Pararoseomonas sp. SCSIO 73927: one gene and its partner. The protein of the gene in region 1 interacts with the protein of each later gene in a pairwise test. Links are inferred from orthologs where the notes say so. Each region holds a gene or a part of one and is shown on either strand. Other genes may lie near its edges.

What was found.
Region 2: the proteins of ligA (region 1) and leuS interact in binary tests that used the Escherichia coli proteins (3 or more experiments, as listed by UniProt). The link is inferred for Pararoseomonas sp. SCSIO 73927 from one-to-one orthologs.

The regions. Positions count from the first base shown.
Region 1 is NZ_CP146232.1:3,532,828-3,536,053, reverse strand. The notes cover bases 220-3,136. They hold ligA (NAD-dependent DNA ligase LigA), read left to right. Parts: upstream 220-556; coding sequence 557-2,716; downstream 2,717-3,136. Other genes in these bases: VQH23_RS16625 (TAXI family TRAP transporter solute-binding subunit), read right to left, coding at 2,777-3,136; VQH23_RS16635 (endonuclease V), read right to left, coding at 220-468. Also shown: more of VQH23_RS16635, read right to left, coding at 1-219; more of VQH23_RS16625, read right to left, coding at 3,137-3,226. UniProt on the Escherichia coli protein: DNA ligase that catalyzes the formation of phosphodiester linkages between 5'-phosphoryl and 3'-hydroxyl groups in double-stranded DNA using NAD as a coenzyme and as the energy source for the reaction.
Region 2 is NZ_CP146232.1:1,780,596-1,784,080, reverse strand. What follows is about bases 81-3,256. They hold leuS (leucine--tRNA ligase), read left to right. Parts: upstream 81-466; coding sequence 467-3,046; downstream 3,047-3,256. Other genes in these bases: lptE (LPS assembly lipoprotein LptE), read left to right, coding at 3,060-3,256; VQH23_RS08475 (PRC-barrel domain-containing protein), read right to left, coding at 81-340. Outside these bases: more of VQH23_RS08475, read right to left, coding at 1-80; more of lptE, read left to right, coding at 3,257-3,485.

The DNA of each region.
Region 1 (3,226 bases):
CCCCAGCTCACCCTCCACCCGGCCGACGAGGATCGACTTCGCCACCCCGATCGTCGGCAGGTCCAGCACCACGCCGAGATGGGTGGCGATACCGCAGCCGCGCGGGTGGCTGACGCCGTGGCCGTCCACGAGGATGAGGTCCGGCCGTTGCGGCAGTCCCCTCACCGCCTCCAGCACGAAAGGGATTTCCCGGAAGCCGAGAAAGCCGGGGATGTAGGGAAAGGCGGGCTCCCCCTCGGCCAGGCCGGTGGCGAGGGGGCGGGACCGGGCCTCCGCCGAGAGCAGTACGGCCATGGCGCGCACCCGGTCCGGCGCGCCGCGGGCGGCGCCGGCGCAGTCCACCCCGGCGACCAGGAAGGGCGCATCGGGCAGGCGGTCCTCGGCCTCGGCGCGGGTCGCGATCTCCCGCTGCGCGGCGCGGGCGGCGTCGAGGTTCGCAGGGCGGATCCAGTCTTCGGGCGGGGTCATGCACGGGTGAACGCGGCAGGGACCCTTCGGCGGCAAGTTGACCGGGGGCCGCGTTCCGCGCCGGGGCAGCCCCTGCTATCCCTCGCCCATGGCCGAGAAGACCCCCTCCCCTGCCCTACCAGCCGAGGAGCTGAGCGAGGCGGAAGCTGCACGGGAACTCGAGGCCCTGGCCGCCCGGCTGAACGAGGCCAGCCGCGCCTACCACGTGAGCGACGCGCCGATCATGCCGGACGCGGAGTACGACGCGCTCTACCGCCGCAACCAGGCGATCGAGGCGCGCTTCCCGGATCTGGTGCGGCCGGACTCCCCCTCCCGCAAGGTGGGCGAGGAGGCGGCGGCGGGCTTCGCCAAGGCGCGGCACGGCACGCCGATGCTCTCGCTCGACAACGCCTTCGCGCCGGAGGACTTCGCGGAGTTCGCGGCGCGCATCCGCCGCTTCCTCGGGCTCTCCGCGGAGGAGGTCCTGCGCTTCGTCGCGGAGCCGAAGATCGACGGGCTCTCCGTGAACCTCACCTACGAGAACGGCCGCTTCCTGCGCGGCGCCACCCGCGGCGACGGCACGGTGGGCGAGGACATCACGGAGAACCTGCTGACCCTCGATCAGCTGCCCCGGGAGCTGAAGGCCCCCTTCCCCGAGCGGATCGAGGTGCGGGGCGAGGTGTTCATGACGAAGGCCGACTTCCTGGCCTTCCACGCCGAGCAGACCCGCCTGTTCGAGGAGCGCGAGCGGCGGCGCGAGGCGGGGGAGAAGGTGGGCGAGGCCGTCCGCATTCCCGTGAACCCGCGCAACGCGGCGGCGGGGTCGCTCCGGCAACTCGATGCCAGGGTCACGGCGGGCCGTCCGCTGCGGCTCTTCGCCTACGCGCAGGGCACGTCATCGGCGCCGGTCGCCGAGACGCATTCGGGATACCTGGACGTGCTGCGGGGCTGGGGGTTCCAGGTGAACCCGCTCTCCACCCCCCTGGACGACGAGAACGCCTCCGCCGACTTCCAGGCGCAGATGGCGGAGCGCCGGGCGGGGCTGGACTACGACATCGACGGCGTCGTCTACAAGCTCGACCGGCTGGACTGGCAGACGCGGCTCGGCTTCGTCGGCCGCGCGCCGCGCTGGGCCATCGCCTGGAAATTCCCGGCGGAGCGGGCGGTGACGAAGCTGCTCGACATCCAGATCCAGGTCGGCCGCACCGGCGCGCTCACGCCGCGCGCCATCATGCAGCCCGTGAACGTGGGCGGCGTGATGGTGCAGCACGCCACCCTGCACAACGAGGACGAGGTGGCCCGCCGCGACGCGCGCGTGGGCGACACGGTGGAGCTGCAGCGCGCGGGCGACGTCATCCCCCAGATCATCCGCGTGGTGGACCCGGAGCGGGAAGGCCGCGGCGAGCCCTGGGTGCCGCCCACCCACTGCCCGGAATGCGGCAGCCCCGCCGTGCGGCCGGAGGGCGAGGTGGTGCGCCGCTGCACGGGCGGGCTGATCTGCCCGGCGCAGCAGGTGGAGCGCCTCATCCACTTCGCCTCCCGCAACGCGATGGATATCGAGGGGCTGGGGATCGAGAACATCGTGCTGCTGCACGAGGCCGGCCTGGTGAAGACGCCGGCCGACATCTTCCGGGTAAAGAACCACGCCGCCACACTGCGCGGGTGGAAGGGCTGGGGCGGCTCGGCCAAGGGCGAGTCCAGGAAGGTGCAGAACCTTCTCGCCGCCATCGAGGCGCGGCGGAGCGTGAGCCTGGAGCGCTTCATCTTCGCGCTCGGCATCCGCCGCATCGGCGAGCAGAACGCACGGCTTCTCGCGCGCCACTATCACACGGCAGGGGCCTGGCGGAACGCGATGCTGGCCGCGCAGATCATCGGCAGCGAGGCGCGCGAGGACCTGGGCGGCATCATCGGCATCGGCCCGGCCATCGCGCAGGAGCTGGTGGGCTTCTTCTCCGAGACGCGGAACGTGGAGGCGCTGGACGACCTGCTGCGCGAGGTCTCGCCCGAGGCCGCGGAGGCGGTGGCGGAAGGCGCGCTCTCCGGCAAGTCGGTCGTCTTCACCGGGGGCCTGGAGACAATGACGCGGCAGGAGGCGGAGGCGCGGGCGGAGGCGCTGGGGGCGAAGGTGGTGAAATCCGTCTCCAAGAGGACGGATTTCGTGGTGATCGGCACCGATGCCGGGTCCAAGGCGAAGAAGGCGGCGGAGCTGGAGTTGCGGACGCTGACGGAGGCGGAGTGGCGGGATCTGGCGGGCTTCGGGCCGGCCTGAGGCCTTATCGGGTCCGCCGCATGGCGGACCCGGGCGGAACGCCCTGGCCCGTCGCCGCGCCTACCGCCTGTAGGATGGCGGCGCTTCCCGTGCCGGATCGAAGCGGACCCATCCCGGCACCTGCGCCTCCAGGTTCACCTCGCGCCATTTCGGGTGGCGCGGAGGGCGCAGGAAGCGCTCGAAGCGGTCGCGGAAGACCTGGACGAAGCCCGCCACCTTGCGGAAGCGCTCCGTCCCCGGCGCCCAGGCGTAGACCGCCATGACCGCCCCGACGGCGAGCGTCTCGACCGGAGCGCCCTCGGGGACAAGGCCGGGATAGGCCTCGTGCCCGAGTCCCGCGGGCAGGTAGGTCTCGATCAGCGCGGGCGTCATCGGCAGGCGCAGGAAGTGCAGCCCGGATTCCGCGGGGATGCCGGAGAAGAGCCGGGCGGGCTTTCCCGCGACATAGACCAGCGCCGCGATCTCCCCCCGCCGGAGCCGGTCCAGCGCCACGTCCTGCGGGTCGTTGAC
Region 2 (3,485 bases), 1.8 Mb from region 1 along the record:
CGGAGACGTATTTCTGCGTCATGCCCAGGCGGTTCTCCACCTCAATCACCACCATGGTGACACGCCCCTGCGGGTCGATGATCAGGTCCTCGACCTCGCCGATCTCCACGTTGTCGGTGGCGTAGACGTCGCGGTCGATCAGGTTCTCGGCGCGGATATGGCCGGCCGGGATCTCGGTCATGCCGGCCGCGCTGCCGGCAGGCTGGGTGGGGGCAGGTTGGGCGGGGGCGGGCTGGGCGAGGGCGGGCTGGGCGAGGGCGGGCTGGGCGAGAGCGGGCGCGGCGAGGGCGGGCGCGGCGAGGAGGCCGGCGAGCACCGCGGCGATCGGTAGAGCGCGCATATTACAGTCCCTTCATCTTGATCGGCACCAAGAACCGGGGAGCCGGCCCTGGGTTGCCCCTTCCCACCCCGGCCGCCGGAGAATACTAGGACGGACCACACCTCAAAGGCCCGACCTGGCCCCGCTATGACTGACGGCCCTTCCGACAGCCCCGCGCGCTACGACTTCGCCGCCGCCGAGCCCCGCTGGCAGCAGGCCTGGGGCGAGGCATCCCTTTTTGCCGCGCCGGACGTGCCGGACGGCACGCGGCCCAAGTACTACGTGCTGGAGATGTTCCCGTATCCCTCGGGCAAGATCCACATGGGGCACGTGCGGAACTACACGCTCGGCGACGTGGTGGCGCGCTACAAGCGGGCGCGCGGGATGCAGGTGATGCATCCCATGGGCTGGGACGCCTTCGGCCTGCCGGCGGAGAACGCGGCGCGGGAGCGGGGCACGCACCCGGCGACCTGGACCTACGCCAACATCGCGAACATGCGGGCCGAACTGAAGAGCATGGGCCTCTCGCTCGACTGGTCGCGCGAGTTCGCCACCTGCGACCCCGAGTACTACGGCCAGCAGCAGGCGCTGTTCCTGGACTTCCTGGCGGCCGGGCTGGTGGAGCGCCGCAAGTCCTGGGTGAACTGGGACCCGGTGGACGGCACCGTGCTGGCGAACGAGCAGGTGATCGACGGCCGCGGCTGGCGCTCCGGCGCGCCGGTGGAGAAGCGCGAGCTCTCCCAGTGGTTCCTCGCGATCACGAAGTACGCCCCGCAGCTGCTGGAGGCGCTGGACACGCTGGAGCGCTGGCCGGAGCGCGTGCGGACCATGCAGGCCAACTGGATCGGCCGCAGCGAGGGCGCGCGCGTGCGCTTCCAGCTCGCCGAGCCGGTGGAGGGCACGGCCGAGGTGGAGGTCTTCACCACCCGTCCCGACACGCTCTACGGCATGTCCTTCCTGGCCGTCGCGGCGGAGCACCCGCTGGCGGCCGCGGCCGGTGCGCGGGACCCCGCGGCGGCCGCCTTCATCGCGGAGGCGCGCAGCCAGGGCACGAGCGAGGCCGCCATCGAGCAGGCCGAGAAGAAGGGCTTCGACACCGGCTTCCGCGTGAAGCACCCCTTCATCGAGGGGGCGACCTTCCCCGTCTGGATCGCGAACTTCGTGCTGATGGAGTACGGCACGGGCGCCCTGTTCGGCTGCCCCGCGCACGACCAGCGCGACCTGGACTTCGCGCGGAAGTACGGGCTGCCGGTGCCCCCCGTGGTGCTGCCGCCGGGCGAGGACCCCGCGGGCTTCGACGTGGGCAAGACCGCCTACACGGGCGACGGCACCCTGTTCCACTCCGACTTCCTCGACGGGCTGGGCACCGAGGCCGGGAAGCGCGCCGCCATCGAGGCGCTGGAGGCCAAGGGCATCGGCCAGGGCGTGGTGAACTGGCGCCTGCGCGACTGGGGCGTCTCCCGCCAGCGCTACTGGGGCTGCCCCATCCCCGTCATCCACTGCGACGATTGCGGCATCGTGCCGGTGCCGAAGGATCAGTTGCCGGTGCGGCTGCCGGAGGACGTGGATTTCGCGAGGCCCGGCAACCCGCTGGACCACCACCCCACCTGGAAGCACGTGGACTGCCCGCGCTGCGGCAAGCCCGGCCGGCGCGAGACCGACACCTTCGACACCTTCGTGGACAGCTCCTGGTACTTCGCCCGCTTCACCGCGCCGAAGGCGGAGACGCCGTTGGTGGCGGATGCGGCGAACGGGTGGCTGCCGGTGGACCAGTACATCGGCGGGATCGAGCACGCGATCCTGCACCTGCTCTACTCCCGCTTCTTCACCCGGGCGCTCGCGGGCATGGGCCAGCTGGACACGCCGGAGCCCTTCGCCGGTCTCTTCACCCAGGGCATGGTGCAGCACGCCTCCTACAAGGCGCCCGACGGCCGCTGGCTGGCGCCGGACGAGGTGGAGACGACGCCGGATGGCGGCGCGGTGGAGCGCGCGACCGGCATCGCGCTGACGGTCTCGCGCAACGACAAGATGTCGAAGTCCAGGCGCAACACGATCGACCCGGGCGCCATCATCTCCCGCTACGGGGCGGACACGGCGCGCTGGTTCATCCTGGCCGACAACCCGCCGGACCGGGACATGGAGTGGAGCGAGGCCGGCGTCTCCGGCGCGCACCGCTTCGTCCAGCGCCTCTGGCGGCTGGCCGCGACGCTCGACGCCCGCTCCGGCGATGCCGAGGCGCGGCCGCTGATGCAGGCCGTCCACCGCACGATCGCGGCGGTGACGGGGGCGCTGGAGAGCTTCGCCTTCAACGTCGCCGTCGCGCGCCTGCACGAGCTGGCCAACACCCTCGAAGCCTCCTCCGCCCCGCTGGAGGCCCGGCGCGAGGCGGTGGGCATCATGGCCCGCCTCGTCGCGCCGATGATGCCGCACCTGGCCGAAGAGATCTGGTCCATTCTCCACCCCGGCCCCCATCCCGGCGAGGGCACGCTCGTCGCCGGCATGGCCTGGCCGGAAGCCGACCCCGCCCTGCTGGTGGCGGAGAGCATGACGATCGCCGTGCAGGTGCTGGGCAAGCTCCGCGCCACCCTCTCGGTGCCCGTGGGCATCGCGGAGACGGAGCTGATGGCCCTGGCCGAGGCGGAGGAGAACGTGCAGCGTGCCATCGCGGGCAAGCCCATCCGGAAGCGCATCCATGTCCCAGGCCGCGTCGTCAACTTCGTCGTCTGAGGGGCGCCGCGGGGTGTTCCGCCGGGCGTTCCTCGCGGCCCTCGCCGCCCCGATGGGGCTGGCCGGCTGCGGCTTCCGCCCGCTCCACGCGCCGCCCGCGCCGGGCGAGACGGACGTGGCGCCGGAACTCGCCGCCGTCCGCCTGGGCCGCACCTACGGGCGCACCGGGCAGATCCTGCACCAGGCGCTGGAGCGGCGCCTGGCCGCGCGGGACCGCAGCGGGCCGGCGGCCCGCTACGAGCTGGCGGTGGCGCCGCAGCTGGCGATCGAGACGCAGGGCTACCGGCGCGACGGCTCGCCCACGCGGTTCCGCATGGTGATGAGCGTCGACTACACGCTCAGCACCCTCTCCGTTCCCGTCCAGCCGGTCGCGGCGGGCTCGGCGCGGGCCATCGATTCCTACAACACCATCGACAACGAGTACTTCGCCTCCATCGTC